2 regions of the Rhodospirillum sp. A1_3_36 genome follow, and region 2 is predicted to be linked to the other one. Evidence: predicted binding sites of a transcription regulator. Region 2 holds the regulator's gene; the other holds the start of a gene.
What was found. The regulator PhoB, encoded in region 2, activates phosphate uptake and scavenging genes when phosphate is short. The targets are predictions, from matches to a motif close to TNTCATAAAACTGTCA.

Region 1 (7,973 bases), 420 kb from region 2:
CTCGATCACATGGCGCTCGAGCGGCGCTTCCTCGCGGAAATCGGGAATGATCCGTTCCACGGCATCGGCGTACAGAATGGCGCCCTGGACGTTCTTGGAGCCGGGATATTCCCCCCGCTCGATCTGCAGAACGTTCAGCCCCGCCTTGGCCAGCGTATAGGAGGCAGCGTTCCCCGCCATACCCGCGCCGACGATGATCACATCGAAATGTTCAGCCATTGTCATTGCCTTTCCCTGTTAGCTGGCCATGCGCCGGGCGGCCAGACGTTCGGCGAAGGCCTTGGTCAGCGCGGGCAGAATTTTGGTGGCATCGCCCACAATCCCGTGGTGGGCAAATTCGAAGATCGGCGCGTTGGGGTCGGTATTGATGGCGAGGATCCTATCGGCCCCCTCCACGCCCACCCGGTGCTGAATGGCCCCGGAGATCCCGGCAGCGATATACAACTTGGGACGGATGGTCTTGCCGGTCTGACCGATTTGGCGGTCAGCGGTGATCCACCCCTTCTGGACCAGCGGGCGAGAGCCGCCATATTCGGCACCCAGCACCGCCGCCAGGTCCTGAACCAAACGGAAGTTGGCGGGGCTGCCCAACCCCAGGCCACCGGCGACAACAATGTCGGCATAGGCCAGATGAGAGTCCTCGGAGGCGGCATCGGGAATAAACTCCAACACCTTGGTGATGATGTCCGTCTCTTCCAGCACAAGTTTGAAGTCCACCACCTTGCCGGTTCGACCGGGAACCCGGTCGGGCATGGCCATCACCCGGGGGCGCACTGTCGCCATCTGCGGCCGATAGTTCAGGGTGTAAATCGTGCAGAGCAGGGTGCCGCCAAAGGTCGGCCGGGTGGCCGCCAAGGACCGGTCATCATCGATGGCCAGTTCCGTGGAATCCGCCGTCAAACCCGTTTTCAGGGTGGTGGCCACGGAGCCCGCCAGATCGCGACCCAGATTGGTGGCGCCCATCAACAGGACTTCCGGCTGATAGCGGTTCACCAAATCGGTCATCGCCTTGGTGAAAGACTCATTGCGGTAATCGGCCAACAGCGGGTCAATCACGGTATAGACCACGTCCGCGCCATACTCGAAGGAGTCCTGGGTGGCTCGCTCGACACCGCCATCGGGGGCTCCCATGACCACGGCGCAGAGATCGACCTCCAGCTTATCGGCCAGCTTGCGGCCCTCGCCCAGCAGTTCCCAGGACACGGGATGCACCTGGCCCCGCTCCAACTCCACAAGCACCCAAACGTGTTTGTAGCTTTTGAAGTGCTCGGGCAGTTCCTTCTTGGCACTGGCCCGGCTGGCCTGGGGGGCGGGTTTCTTGGCGTCCGTCATCTCTCGCTCCCTTTCTCTCAGGAGGCCAGAACCAACTCGGGGATTTCGGCCTCGAGTTTGGGATTGGCAGTGAACAGGGCGTCGATGGCGGCTTGCGCGATCTCGGCGTCGGATTTGCCCTCGGTTTCCACCAGGACGGCTTTCTCATTGCGGGGCTTCGGAGCGAAGACCTTCTTCACCACCGTCGGCGAGCCGCGCAGGCCGCATTTGGTGATATCCTCCACCCCGGCCTGTTCGGCGTTCCAGGTGGTGATCTCGGCCCGGGCAGCCCGGAACATGTCAGGCATGGAACCGCGACGCAGGACATTGGAGCCTTCCAACATGGTGATCAGGCAGGGCAACCCGGTGGTCAGCACCTGGGTGCCCCCCTCGGCCCGGCGCTCCACAACGATGGAGCGAGACCCCAAATCCAGGGAGCGGATCGCCGACACATAGGTCAACTGATTCAGCCCCATGCGCTTGGCAATGCCTGGGCCGACCTGGGCCGTGTCGCCGTCGATGGTCTGCTTCCCGGCAAAGACGATGTCCACCGGCTCCTCGGCGTCGATCTTCTTGATCGCCGTCGAAAGCGCAAAGGAGGTGGCCAAGGTATCGGACCCGGCGAAGAAGCGGTCGGTCAGCAGGACCGCAGCGTCGGCGCCACAGGCCAAAGCCTTGCGGAGGCTCTCATCGGCCATGGGCGGCCCCATGGTCAGGACCGTGACCTTGCCGCCAAACTGGTCCCGCAGGCGCAAGGCCTCCTCCAGCACGACGAGGTCGTAGGGGTTAATGATCGTCGGCACGCCCTGGCGCATGATGGTGTTGGTCACCGGATGCACCCGGATCTGCGCGCTGTCTGGAACCTGTTTAATGCAAACAACGATATGCATATATCGTCTCCTCCATCGCGAGGGCCCCGGAGGCCCGACTGTTTCCGGTGCGGGGTGTGCCCCGCTGAAGTCCTGGTCGTTTCGGCGTTATGGGTCGTTTGTGACCTGTCGGCTTACCGACGAAACCCGGGGCTTGCCCCTGTGACCCATGCTCCAACTTAGCAAAAACAATGCCAAAACTAAGAACTTGAAAAATAGACGGTTTTTCTGGATTTCGGACCAACACTTCTGTCGTTTATGTCCTCTACCCGACAAACAGACCCGACAATTCCCTGTCGCAAATCCCTCAGGCTTCGGCCGAGGATCCGACGGGCTCTCCCCCTAACGGCTCAATCGCATCCAAGCCGACGAAAGCCTTCCCCTGCTCTTCCTTGAAAACCTTGAATAGCTTTTCAGTCCGGGCATCGGTCGTGGTGAAATCCATGTGGGCACGAGCCAAACAGGCCCGATGGGCGGAGCGCAGGGCGTCGTCGTTGGTCTCATCCACCTCGGTCTGTTCCAGGTAGGTCTGGTACTTCTTGAGGATATGCAGACGGTTCACATCCACCAGATGCTCGTCGTATTCGATATCCAGGAAGTCAAAGAACTCTTCGGCATCGGACAGGGACTTCAACTCACGCATAAATGTGCCCATGGGGGATATCCTCTCTTGTCTGGTCGGATCGGGTCAGGTCGGGAGTGGGATCAGCTCGCAGCCCGGTGGTGAGGGCGACTGAAATCCATATTTTCTACGGCCTCGGCCACGGACAGGGTTTCCACGTAAAAGCGCTTGATGTCGCCGTCCGAGGGAACCGCCTTGGTCTCTCCAACATGGCGCCGCACCCGGGCGAGCATGGCCCGGGCCTGGGCCTCGCCAGGGGACAAACCCAGCGCGTTACAGGCGTGCAAGACACCGGCAACACCGGAATGCTTACCCAGAACCAGTTGGTGACTGCGCCCCAAGTCAGCCGGGGACAAGGCCTCGTAGTTCTTGGGATCACGGAGCAAACCACTCACATGGATCCCGGATTCATGGGTGAAGATCCCCGCGCCGACAATCGGCTTGTTGACCGGCACCGGCCGACCCGAGGCATCGGCGACAAGGCGGGACACCATGGTCAGAGCCCTTGGGTCGACCCCCGTGTGGCGGTCGTAAATGTTGCGGCAAGCCATCACCACTTCCTCCAGCGGCGCATTCCCGGCGCGCTCACCGAGGCCATTGACGGTGGTGGAAACATGGGTGGCCCCGCCAAGGACCGCGCCCAGGGAGTTGGCCGTGGCCAGTCCCAAATCATCATGGGCGTGGATTTCCAGCTCCAGACCGCTGTTGGTGCGCATGCGCTTGAAGAGGGATTGGGTGGTGAAGGGATCCATGATGCCCAGGGTATCGGCGAAGCGGAAGCGCCGGGCACCGGCCTTCTCCGCTTGCTCGAGGACCCGCAGCAGGAACTCCGGATCGGCACGGCTGGAATCCTCGCCACCAAGCGCCACCTCCAGCCCCTTCTCCAGGGCGGTCTTGACCATGGTTTCGATATGGGCGAGCACCCAATCCCGATCCCGACCGATCTTCCGCTCGATCTGCTGGTCCGAAATGGGAATGGACAGGTTGATCATATCGACGCCGCAATGGGTGGCCGCTTCGATATCATCCAGGTGCATGCGGCACCAAACAATCGCCCGGGTGGTGTCAAGCAGTGCCGCGACGGCGCGGATGCTCTCCTGCTCTTCGGGTCCCATGGCGGGGATCCCCACTTCCACCTCGGGCACCCCGGCATGTTCCAGGGCTCCGGCGATGGCGAGTTTTTCTGCCAGCGTAAAGGTGACGCCGGCGGTCTGCTCGCCGTCACGCAAGGTGGTATCGTTAACGACCACGGACGCGAAGGTCATGACCGTTTCTCCTTACCAGGTCCGCGTCACGCCTTTGGGGGAGGGACGCGCAAAAGAATGGGCGATGCCAACCCCGACAGGGTCAACGATGCCGAATGGACTCAGGCGGGAACAGCGGACGCCCCGATGGAAGAGGCCCTGACTGGCTTCGTCTTGCCCGCCAACTGATGGTCGGCGGACTTTGACTTGCCCGCCAACTGATGGTCGGCGGCGTGAGCCGGAATAATCCGGACCGGCTTACCGACGGCTTCCATGATCTTCTGTTGGACACCCATCAGGGTGACACTGGCCAACTGGCAGCCGACGCAGGCGCCGGTCATGTCCACGAAGACCTTGTTCTCCTCAATCCGAACGACGCTGATATCACCGTTGTCTTTCTGCAAGCGCGGGCGGATGGTGGACTCGATGACCTCGTGGACCTTGGCTTCAAAGGCTTCCTGGGACATGACGGGGGCTTCCTTTGCTCGTCTTCGAATAGGGTTCGCGGGGACAGAAGCGCCGACGCCTCAGCAAGACCCCGGGGCGGAAAAGGACTTACCGCAGGAGCAGCTTTCCGTTGCATTCGGATTCTCGAACACGAAACCGGCCCCCCCAACGCTTTCCTTGAAATCCAGGACCGTGCCGTTCAGCAGGGGCTGGCTATCGGCGTCCACGAAAACTTTCACATCCTCGCCAATATTGATCACATGGTCGCCGTCCTTGGGGGCAGCCTCCAGGCCCATGCGATAGACAACACCGGCACAGCCACCGGATTGCACCATGATCCGCAGCCCCTCGGCCTTCTCGGCGGAGCCGGAAACGACCTTGCGGACGGCGGCGGCAGCGGATTCAGTCACATTCATCATCGGGGGGACCCTCCTTCATGGAACAGGCAACAAGGGGTGTGCGCCTATTGAAAAGCAAAGATCATGCCAAGCGACACTCTATTGATTTACAACAATTTCCCAGCTCGTCGGGGCTGGAGGATTTCCGACAAACCCACCCCTTCCCGCCTTTTGTCGCAAAGCCGACATGGAAAAGGGGGGCATAGCCCCCCTCGTTGTCACCTGATCAATCACAAACCGCCCCGCCCCCGTCTCTACCCCTTGTGAGAGCGGGCGAGGCGGATGCCCCCCCACAGGAAGATCCCCAGGGACAGGGCGGGAAAGAGGAAACCGGCAAGGCTCGCGCCTTTCCAGCCCCCGAGGGCAAAGGCCCAACCACCCAAAGCAGACCCCAAGGCACCGCCCATAAAGAAAATCGCCATATAAAGGCCATTCAAACGCCCCCGGATCTCCGGCGCCTGGGAGAAGATGACCCGCTGGTTGACCACCAGATTCATGGTCACGCCGAAGTCGACCAGAATGGCCGCAGCCACCACCAATCCCAGCGCGAAAGTGGACCCCGTCTCCCCAAAGCCCGTCATGGGGCCCAAGAACGTCATGGGGAAGGACAGGCCAACCATGCACATGGCGGTTATACTGGCCGGGAAGCCCCAGCCCCGATCCGCGATCCGCCCGGCGATGGGCGCCGCCACAGCACCCGCCACCCCGGCCAGGGAGACCCAACCGATCCCCGCAAGGGACAGGTTGAAGGCAGGTCCGGACAGGTAGAGCGGCGCCGTCGTCCAGAACAGGCTGAAGGACGCGAAGAGCCCCGCGTGGGAAATCGCCCGACGCCGCAAGTCGGGCATGGTCAGAACCAAGCCGACCATGGAGAGCATCAGATCACCATAACGGGGCTTGGGATTGGGGTCCCGGCGGGGAAGCAGAACGCTGTGAACCACAAGCAGGATCGCCATGGCCCCAGCAGACAAGAAGAAAACCGCATGCCAGGACAACAGATTGGCAATGAAACTGGAGAGCGGACGGGAGGCCATGATGCCAAGCATCAGCCCGCTCATGACATTGCCCACCACCCGGCCACGAATGGCCTCGGGCGCCAGATGGGCCGCGAAAGGCACCAGAACCTGGATGGCGACGGATCCCAATCCAACCGCGAACATGGCCAGCAGGAAAAGCCCCCCATTCGGCGCCAGAGCCACTCCCACCAGACCGGCAGCGGCCAGGACAAGCAGGCTCACGACCAACCGCCGGTTTTCCACTCGATCCGTCAGAGGCACGATCAACAGCAAGCCCAGGACATATCCCACTTGGCCGAGGGTGACGATCAACCCTTGGGCTTCCGGCGTCAGCGCGAGATCCCTGGCAATGGACCCCACCAAGGGCTGGGTGTAATAGAGGTTTCCCGCGATAAGCCCACAGGACAGGGCCAAAAGGAAGGTAAGCCAGCCCATCTGCGCCGCGCCCCCTTCCGCAAGTCTGGGTCCCGTCATTGGACCATATCCACGGAGCGAAGAAAGCAAAGGGTGAGAATTTTCATAGCTTGCTATCCAAAAAACAAAAGACCGCTCTTTTTATGGGGCGGACATACTGGGGCCATCGGATCAGAAAAGGAGGACGCCACCCGGTGTCGGAGATGGGGCCTAGGGCACCATTCCGCAAGAGAATCGTTGGGGTTTGGTGCTTAATACCAAGGTGCGGTGAGTTTGCCTCACCGCACCTTGGAAGCGGCCAAGTGGCCGCCGCGCCTTATGGCGCGTAAAAGCCCGCCTGGCGTTTGAACGCAAGAAAAGCGGCCTGGGTTTCAACCCGCGCCGCTTGGTATAACGGCACAGTACACAACAGTGTCTCGTCTTTTTTTGGGCGATAGCCCAAGCCCATTTGGGGGCGATGCCCACACTACACGACTCTCCTTGATTTGAGGGCTTTGATGAGGGGAGCGGTTGCCGTGTTGTGATCGGTTCTCATGCATCGTCTCAGTTCGTCGAGTCCGACGCGGAACCAGGACTTGGCGTAATATCCATGTGCTTTTCGGGGCGGTGCGGCGCGCACCATGATATCGGATGCCGTGCGACAGGCCCTGGCGATGGCCAGGGTCACGAGGGCCATCAGCAGGGACAACCTTGAGGAGATTGTCAGTCTGGTGTCCTCCAGGTTCAAAACGCGCGTTTTGGTGTCGCCGAACAAACATTCGATGGCCCATCGTTTTCGATAGAGCTTAAGCGGCCCAAGGCCGGGTTCGGTGCTGGCAATAATGATGATCCCCTCGCTTCCCCTGATCCGCTTGGCGGAAAAGTGAAGGTCCAGAGCGGGGTGCCCTTGCCGCTCGGGCAGCCGGGTTCGGATGCTCCTATGGGCAGTTTTTCCACCCAGAGGAGAATCGATCTCACCATCCACCGCCACACTAAAATGCGCCCTGTCGTGTAGTGTGGGCGATGCCCCCAAACCCCCATTTTTCTTTTAAAAATAACAGCCTGGGGTCTAGGGCCTTTCGGCCAAAAATATGAGAAGGTCAATGACAGGCGGGAGCAAAGCCGTATTTCGCCTTCTGTTTGGCCACATAGTGCTGATGATAGTCCTCGGCCATCCAGAATGTCGCAGCCGGTTCAAGAACCGTGGCAATGGGAGCAGGGTGACGACCCGAAGCGTCCTCCCGGGCCAAAGAGGCCTTGGCCTGGGCCTCCTGACCGTCGTCCTGGGGATAGATGGCCGACCGGTACTGGTGCCCGACATCCGGCCCCTGGCGGTTCAACTGGGTGGGGTTATGGCAGGCCCAAAAGACTTCCAGCAATTGGTCATAGGAAATCCGCTCCGGGTCGAACTCGATCCGCACCGCTTCGGAATGACCTGTATCTCCGCGGCAGACCTCCTTATAGGTCGGGTCGGCGCGGTGCCCTCCGGTATACCCCACGGCGGTATCTGTCACCCCCTCCAACTGGCGGAACGTTTCTTCCACGCCCCAAAAGCAGCCTGCAGCGAAAACGGCAACGGCCATGGCCCGGTTCCTTTCCTTCGGTGATCGGATGCATAAACGAAAACCTTGTGCACCGACCGATAACTCTTGTGATGGCGTCGGTCCACTGGT
Region 2 (7,973 bases):
CGAAAGGCTTGAATGCCAGACGCTTGGCGGCGCTCGCTTCAATCACGATCATCGCCAGCACCCGTGTCCGTAGGTCGGCCTTGTGCTTCTTCATCCACAGCGTGGTGCGCTTCTTTTCTTCCTGGCTGTGCTCGTGCTCTTCGGTCGGAGCGGAATCGGTCAAAAGCACGAACGGCGCGCCGCGATTCAGGATCTCCTCAAACACCTCGAAGTCCTCGTCGTGGTCGTGATCGTGATCGGGATCTTTGTCATAACGCATCCAGACGAGCGGGAAGTTCGTGCTGTCCAAAGGCATTCTTCGTCTCCTTGCCGGGATGGGTGGTTTCATTTCGGACGGATGTGCCGCCATGACATGATCAGCGCAACCGCGCCCGGCAGCGTGACGGCCAACAGCTCCAAGCCAACGAGATGGCTGCCGTCGCGTAAACCATCCGATACGCCGGCGAGCGTGCTCATGATGAAAAGGAGGCCCCCGAGAACGAGCATGGCCCAGTCAGTCGCGCGCCTTGCGGCAAGCGCCAGCAACGGCGGGACGACCCAAGCACCGTAAAAGAGAGATACGCCCCACAACGCGACGGGGCCGAACGTCACGGCCTCCATCGTCCCGCCGCTACTGACATAGGCGTTCAGGTAAGAAAAGCACTGGATTGTGACGAAGAATACGGCCCCGACAGCTGGAACAAGCCATGCGAGTGCGAGCTGAGTTGGTTTCTTTTCGTTCACATTTACTCTCCTGTTTGTATTTGCGCGATAGGGCCGTTGAGCGCTGCCCCTCTTGAAGACAAGCGCCATCCTGAAGGCCGCTTGTCCCTTCTGCCTGAAAGCAATACGTCAGTCGACGGATGGCGTCATTGCGCAATCCTGCCATCATATGTTCCAATCCGGCCAAAATGGAAAACGCAGGGGCTTTTGATGTATGTAGACCTCCGTAGCGATTGGCTTTCCTATGTCGATGAGCTTCCTCGCCCTCTCGTCACGGCCAACGCTGTCGCCAATCTTGAGGCCCTGGAGCAATCGCCGCGGCACCACCATCAGAAAGCGCAACTGCTTTTCACGGTCCGCGGCGTCATCAACTGCGAGGTTGAAGACGCTGTCTGGATCGTGCCGCCGCACTGTGCCGTGTGGATTCCCGGCGGGCTGCCCCATACCGTTTTCGGATCAGGCGAGGTGGAGTGCATCTCCCTCTTCATCCAGCCTCCTGAGGCTCCGAAGCTGCCGAGCGACTGCTGCACGGTCACGGTATCGAGCTTTTTCCGTCATTTGCTCATGCGGGCCAACACGCTGCCGGAGCTCTATGACGTCAACGGTCCGGACGGCCGCATCGTGTCCGTTATCTTCGATGAGCTGGCTGTGGCACCGGTCGAAGACCTTCGCCTCCCGATCCCCAGCGATTCGCGCCTGAAGAAGCTCACCGACCTGTTAATCGCGGCCCCCGCAGATCATGCAACCGTCGCGGAGTGGGCCTCCCGCATCGCGCTCAGCGAGCGCAGCCTGAGCCGTATGTTGGTGGAAGAGGTGGGCATGAGTTTCGGCCGCTGGCGCCGACAGTTGCATGTTGTCCTCGCCTTGCGGCGTCTGAGCGCCGGCCAGACAGTCCAGGCCGTCGCGATGGACCTCGGCTATGAAAGCGCCAGCAGTTTCGTAACCATGTTTCGAAAGATGGTCGGCAAACCGCCAAACCGCTATCTGCTCGAGCGGCTTAGGCCTGCACCTCACGAGCATGGCGAACGATAGGACCTGCTGGGTTTCATCCACGATCGCTGCCTCTCCCGCTTACGAGGTGTCTCAATCACCACTGTACATGACAGGGGGATGTTTTCCCCTCACGGGGCTTTGCCCCGTCCCCCACTGGGGCCGAAAGGCCCCAGACCCCGGGCCCAAAAAAGGGAGGTTTGGGGGCATTTTCCCCAAATAGGCTTGGGCAATCGTCCATATGGGGGCGCAAGTTTGCGACGCGTGCATGCGTTGGTATCAACCCTCAGGGGTTGGTTATGGCGACCCGTTCATGCTGGCATTGATTTTCTAGACCAATTCGTCTATTAAATATGCATGACCCAAATCGATGCCCCCCCACCCCCCAACGAAAAGCCCCGCCGCGGCCGCCCACGCGGTGCACCGGATGCTTCCGAGGCACGCCAGAAACTGATCCGCGCCGGGCTTGAGCACCTGACCGAAAGGGGATATTCCTCAGTCGGGGTCGACGAGATCCTCACGGCGGCAGGGGTTCCCAAGGGCAGCTTCTATCACCACTTCCGTGGCAAGGCCGACTTCGGCCTGGCGCTCGTCGCAGCCTACAACGCCTATTTCATATCGCAGCTTGAACGGGCCTATCTGGACGAAGAGCGTGCGCCACTCGACCGTCTCCGCATCTTTACCGAAAGGGCCGAAGAGGGGATGGCGCGGCATGGTTTCAGGCGGGGATGCCTCGTCGGCAACCTTGGGCAGGAAATGGGCGCACTTCCTGACGCGTTCCGCACTGCGCTCACCACCGTGCTGGATGACTGGCAGGCCCGAACGGCACACCTGCTGAGCTTGGCGCAGGCGCAGGGCGAGATCGCACCACATCACGACCCTGAGGCCCTGGCCGAGACCTTCTGGATCGGTTGGGAAGGGGCTGTTCTGCGCGCCAAACTGGAGCTGCGCCCCAATGCCCTGCGCCGCTTTACGAGCACCTTCCTCCGTCTGATTGAAAATGACACAGCACAAATCTGAAAGGACACGAAGATGAAGGCGATCCTGATTGAAAAGCCCGATGAGACGCAGAACGTTTCGGTGAAAGACATTTCCGACGAGCAGCTGCCCGAGGGGGACGTTCTGGTTGAAGTCGCTTACTCGACGATGAATTACAAAGACGCGCTGGCCATCACCGGTGCCTCCCCTGTCGTTCGCCGATTTCCAATGGTGCCCGGCATCGACTTCTCCGGCACCGTCATTGAAAGCCACAACCCGGCTTTCAAGCCCGGCGACCGGGTCGTGCTCAACGGCTGGGGCGTGGGCGAAACCCATTGGGGCGGGCTAGCTGAACGCGCAAGGGTCAAGGGCGATTGGCTGGTGCCGCTGCCCGAGGCGATCGATCTGCGGCAGGCGGCAGCGATTGGCACGGCGGGTTACACGGCGATGCTCTGCGTGCTGGCGCTGGAACGGCAAGGGGTAACGCCGGACAAGGGTGAGATCGTGGTCAGCGGCGCAGCGGGCGGCGTCGGCAGCGTCGCAACGGCGCTTCTGGCGGCAAAAGGGTATCACGTTGTGGCCGTAACCGGCCGCGCCTCCGAGACGGATTACCTGCACGGGCTCGGGGCGACGTCAGTCATCGACCGCGCGGAGCTAACCGGAAAACCCCGCGCTCTGGCCAAGGAGCGCTGGGCTGGGGGGATCGATGTCGCTGGCAGCACTGTGCTGGCGAACATGCTTTCGATGATCAAATATCGCGGTGTCGTCGCGACCTGCGGTCTGGCGGCCGGCATGGATCTGCCCGCTTCTGTCGCGCCTTTTATCCTGCGCGGCGTGACGCTTTCCGGAGTCGACAGTGTCATGTGCCCCAAGCCGGACCGGCTTGAGGCTTGGTCGCGGCTGGCTGGCGATCTCGACCTCGACAAGCTTGAGGAGATGATCACCGAACTGCCCTTCGACGAGGTCATCGCCACCGCGCCGAAATTCCTCGATGGCGCCGTGCGGGGCCGCATCGTCGTTCCAGTCTCCCCTTGAGACCTGCATGGACCAACTGTCCGCAACACAGGCGCTCTAGATCAGCTTGAAACAAGCTGGCCCACGGTATACGCCAGTGTCTCGTCTATTTTGGGCGATTGCCCAAACCCATTTGGGGGCAAATGCCCCCAAACCCCCCTTTTTTTTGGCCTGGGGTCTGGGGCCTTTCGGCCCCAGTGGGGGACGGGGCAAAGCCCCGTAACGGGAAAACGCCCCCTGTCGTGTAGCGTGAGGCTGGCCCCAGCCTCATGCTACAATGGCATTTTGATCCAAGGCATAACCCGCAGCGCGGACGGTGCGGATCAGATCCATGTCTTCATCGCTGTTCAGCGCCTTACGCAAACGCCGGATGTGGACATCCACGGTCCGCGGCTCCACATAGATGTCCGGCCCCCAAACCGCGTTCAGAAGCTCTTCGCGGGAGAAGACCGCGCCAGGGTTCTGCATCAGGAATTGCAGCAGGCGGAACTCGGTGGGCCCCAGGTGGATATAGCGGCCTCCCCGGGTCACCCGATGGGCCCCCAGGTCCATGACCACATCTGCGTAGTTCAAGCTGCCCTTGGTGTTGCTCGGCTGCGACCGACGCAGCAGCGCCTTTACCCGAGCGAGCAATTCGGGCATGGAGAAAGGCTTGGACATATAGTCGTCCGCCCCGGTGTTCAGACCACGGATCCGGTCACTTTCCTCGCCCCGTGCGGTCAGCATCAGGATCGGCAGGTCCCGGGTGCGGGGCTTGCGCCGCAACTGTCGACAGACCTCAATCCCAGACATGACCGGCAGCATCCAATCCAGGATCATCACATCTGGCTGGGCCTCGGCCACCAGGGTCATGGCTTCTTCGCCATCCATGGCTTCCACCACGCGATACCCCTCCTTCTCCAGATTATACCGCAGCAGGGTGACCAGGGAGGCCTCGTCCTCGACGATCATCACTTGTGGTTTCATTGGCTCAGCTCACGATATCCCAGACGTCGGGTCCGGGGGGGTGGAGGCAAAATTTCCGGCTTCCCGTCCCTTAGGCCGAGTGGCCCGCAGGGGCTTACCGGAAACAAGATAATGGATATTCTCGCAAATATTCGTCGCGTGGTCCCCGATCCGCTCGATATTCTTGGCAATGAACATCAGATGGGTACAGGCGGTGATATTGCGCGGATCCTCCATCATGTAGGTCAGAAGCTCGCGGAAGAGCGAGGTGTACAGTTCGTCCACCTCCTCGTCGCGGGACCAGGCATCGACGGCCTTGTCCAAATCGCGTTCCACATAGGCATCAAGGGTATCATTGACGATATCTTGCACCAATCGCGCCATCCGCGGAACAGTCGCCACCGGCTTGACCACGGGAAGTTGGTTCAGCACCAAGGCGCGCTTGCCCACATTCGAGGCGTAGTCTCCGATCCGCTCCAGGTCCGAGGCGATCTTGAAGGCGCCGACAATGTTGCGCAGATCGTCGGCCATCGGCTGGCGCAGGGCAAGCAGACGCACCGCCCGATCGTTGATTTCCTGCTCCATGGCATCAATACGCGCATCGGAACTGACCACGCGGGAGGCCAGATCGTTGTCCCGGCGGATCAACGCCTGGATGGCGTTGACCATTTGGGCTTCCGCCAATCCTCCCATGCGCAACACGGTCTTGACGAGCATCTTCAGCTCCTCGTCATAGGACCGCACCGTATGTTCCGTAGGCATGGGGTTTCTCCTCGTCCTCCCAACCGTTGGTTGGACAGAATGACGGCGCGTGGTGTCCGTCACCACCCGCCGTCAATAATAGTGCGCCCGTTCCGGTCTTAACCGAAGCGGCCCGTGATATACCCCTGGGTCAGATTATGCTGGGGATTGGTGAAGATCGTTTCCGTATCCCCGCATTCGATCAGGCGCCCCAAGTGAAAGAACGCCGTCCGCTGGGACACGCGCGCGGCCTGCTGCATGGAATGGGTGACGATCACAATGGTGAAGTTCGTCCGCAGTTCATCGATCAACTCCTCGATCTTCGCCGTGGCGATGGGATCAAGGGCCGAACAAGGTTCGTCCATCAGAATGACTTCCGGCGAGACGGCAATGGCCCGGGCGATGCACAGGCGCTGCTGTTGCCCACCGGACAAGCCCGTGCCCGGCGCGTCCAGGCGGTCTTTGACCTCTTCCCACAGACCAGCCCGCACCAGAGAGGACTGAACGATATCGTCCAGCTCCGCCTTGCCCGTGGCCGTGCCGTGGATGCGTGGACCATAGGCGATGTTCTCATAAATCGACTTTGGGAAGGGATTGGGCTTCTGGAAAACCATGCCAACCCGGGCCCGCAGTTCCACCACATCGATCTTGCGATCGTAGATATCTTCCTCGTCCAGACGGATATCACCGCTCACCCGACAAATGTCGATGGTGTCGTTCATCCGGTTCAGGCAGCGCAAGAAGGTCGATTTACCGCAGCCCGACGGACCAATAAAGGCCGTGACTTCCTGGGCGACGATGTCCAGTCCCACATCTTTGATGGCATGCTTTTCGCCATAATGGACGTTGGCATTGGTGGCGGACACCTTGACCGGACGGTCGCTGATGCGCGGATGTCCCGCTGTTCCCTCAAAGGGCTGATTTTGGTCAGTCATGGGTCTTTACCACTTCCGTTCGAATTTCTTGCGCAGGACGACGGCGGCGGCGTTCATGAACACCAAGAACGCCAGGAGGATCATGATGGCCGCAGAGGTCCGTTCCACGAAGGCCCGTTCCGCACTATCGGCCCAAAGGTAAATCTGCACCGGCATCACCGTCGCGGGCGACATGGGACCGGCAGGAACGTCGGCGATGAAGGCCACCATACCGATCATCAACAGGGGCGCCGTTTCGCCGAGGGCCTGGGCCATGCCAATGATGGTGCCCGTCAGCATCCCCGGCATGGCCAGAGGAAGGACATGGTGCACGATCATCTGCATCTTCGAGGCCCCAACCCCCAAGGCCGCTTCCCGGATGGACGGAGGAACGGACTTCAGGGCTGCGCGGCTGGCAATGATGATCGTCGGTAAGGTCATCAGAGTCAGCACCAGACCTCCCACCACAGGCGCAGAGCGCGGCATGCCGAAGATGTTCAAGAAGACAGCCAGACCCAACAGGCCGAAAACGATGGACGGAACCGCCGCCAGGTTATTGATGTTCACTTCGATCAAGTCCGTGAACCAATTCTGGGGGGCGTATTCTTCCAGGTAGACCGCCGCAGCAACACCGATGGGGAAGGAAAGCGCAAGCGTAATCAACAGGGTATAGAAAGACCCGACGACCGCACCCAAGATACCAGCCAGTTCCGGCTGGCGGCTGTCCGCATTGGTGAACAGACGTGTATTGAAGGTTGTGGAAATCATCCCCCGATCCTTCAGCCGTTCAAACCAGGCGATCTGCTTGTCGTTGAGGCGACGCTCGTGCTCGGCAGAGCTTTTGTCGATCTTTCCCTTGTTGAGCATGTCGTAGTCCGAGGAGACAGGCACGGTCAACTTAATCCGCTGCCCGATCAGGGAGGGATTCTCCAGGACAAGGCGGCGCGCTTCGTAGGTGGCGCCATCGGAAACGATCCCCAACAACGCCCGTTTGTCCTGGCGGGAAGTCACATCCGGGAACAGTTCCTTCATCGCCTGACTGATCAGTTTCCGATAGTTGGCTGATGCCAAAACCGCCGGATCCCGATTGCCCTTTGGGTCCAGGTCCTGGGGATAGAGCGTCACTTCCAAGGTTATTTCAGTCGCGGTAAAAGCGCCCACCCCGCTTCCAAAAATGGTTACGAACAGGGTCAGCAGCATGACCAGGGCAATCAGGATGGCACCTAAGCCGTACAGCCGGAAGCGCTTCTCCGCCCGATACCGGCGCGCCAAGCCAGCCCGTACGAGTTCCGTATTATTGGTTGTCATCTGTCTTCCTCTTTGCCGTCCCCGCGCTGGAGAGCCGGTCGACGCGTCAACATATCGAAACAATCCGGGACCTTGTCCCAGAACCTCTCCCCGAAGCCGGAAGCTCCGGGAACCACCAGGACCGGCTTAGTCGTACTGCTCGCGGTATTTGCGAACCACATGCAAGGCCACCACGTTCAACAGCAAGGTGATGAAGAACAGCACCAAACCAAGGGCGAAGGCCGCCAAAGTCTTCGGGCTGTCAAATTCCTGGTCTCCCACCAGCAGGGTCACGATCTGCACGGTCACCGTGGTCACCGCAGCGAAGGGATTGGCGGTCAGGTTGGCCGCGAGACCGGCAGCCATCACCACGATCATGGTCTCGCCTATGGCCCGGGAGGC

Region 1: ACLIRY_RS10205 (HesB/IscA family protein) is a predicted target of PhoB. The motif match lies at 5,064-5,079, and genes of this name have one in related genera.

What each region holds. Positions count from the first base shown of each region.
Region 1 covers NZ_JBLAVB010000003.1:576,694-584,666, reverse strand. The annotation lists gene ACLIRY_RS10235 (FAD-dependent oxidoreductase) at 1-225, opposite strand, end outside; gene ACLIRY_RS10230 (electron transfer flavoprotein subunit alpha/FixB family protein) at 238-1,332, opposite strand; gene ACLIRY_RS10225 (electron transfer flavoprotein subunit beta/FixA family protein) at 1,350-2,201, opposite strand; gene nifW (nitrogenase-stabilizing/protective protein NifW) at 2,488-2,835, opposite strand; gene nifV (homocitrate synthase) at 2,886-4,067, opposite strand; gene ACLIRY_RS10210 (NifU family protein) at 4,169-4,513, opposite strand; gene ACLIRY_RS10205 (HesB/IscA family protein) at 4,574-4,912, opposite strand; gene ACLIRY_RS10200 (MFS transporter) at 5,146-6,381, opposite strand; gene ACLIRY_RS10195 (transposase) at 6,788-7,291, opposite strand; gene msrA (peptide-methionine (S)-S-oxide reductase MsrA) at 7,401-7,883, opposite strand.
Region 2 covers NZ_JBLAVB010000003.1:157,114-165,086, reverse strand. The annotation lists gene ACLIRY_RS08360 (hypothetical protein) at 1-295, opposite strand, end outside; gene ACLIRY_RS08355 (hypothetical protein) at 325-723, opposite strand; gene ACLIRY_RS08350 (AraC family transcriptional regulator) at 913-1,734, shown strand; gene ACLIRY_RS08345 (TetR/AcrR family transcriptional regulator) at 2,050-2,712, shown strand; gene ACLIRY_RS08340 (MDR family oxidoreductase) at 2,725-3,705, shown strand; gene phoB (phosphate regulon transcriptional regulator PhoB) at 3,952-4,650, opposite strand; gene phoU (phosphate signaling complex protein PhoU) at 4,660-5,391, opposite strand; gene pstB (phosphate ABC transporter ATP-binding protein PstB) at 5,490-6,305, opposite strand; gene pstA (phosphate ABC transporter permease PstA) at 6,312-7,592, opposite strand; gene pstC (phosphate ABC transporter permease subunit PstC) at 7,719-7,973, opposite strand, start outside.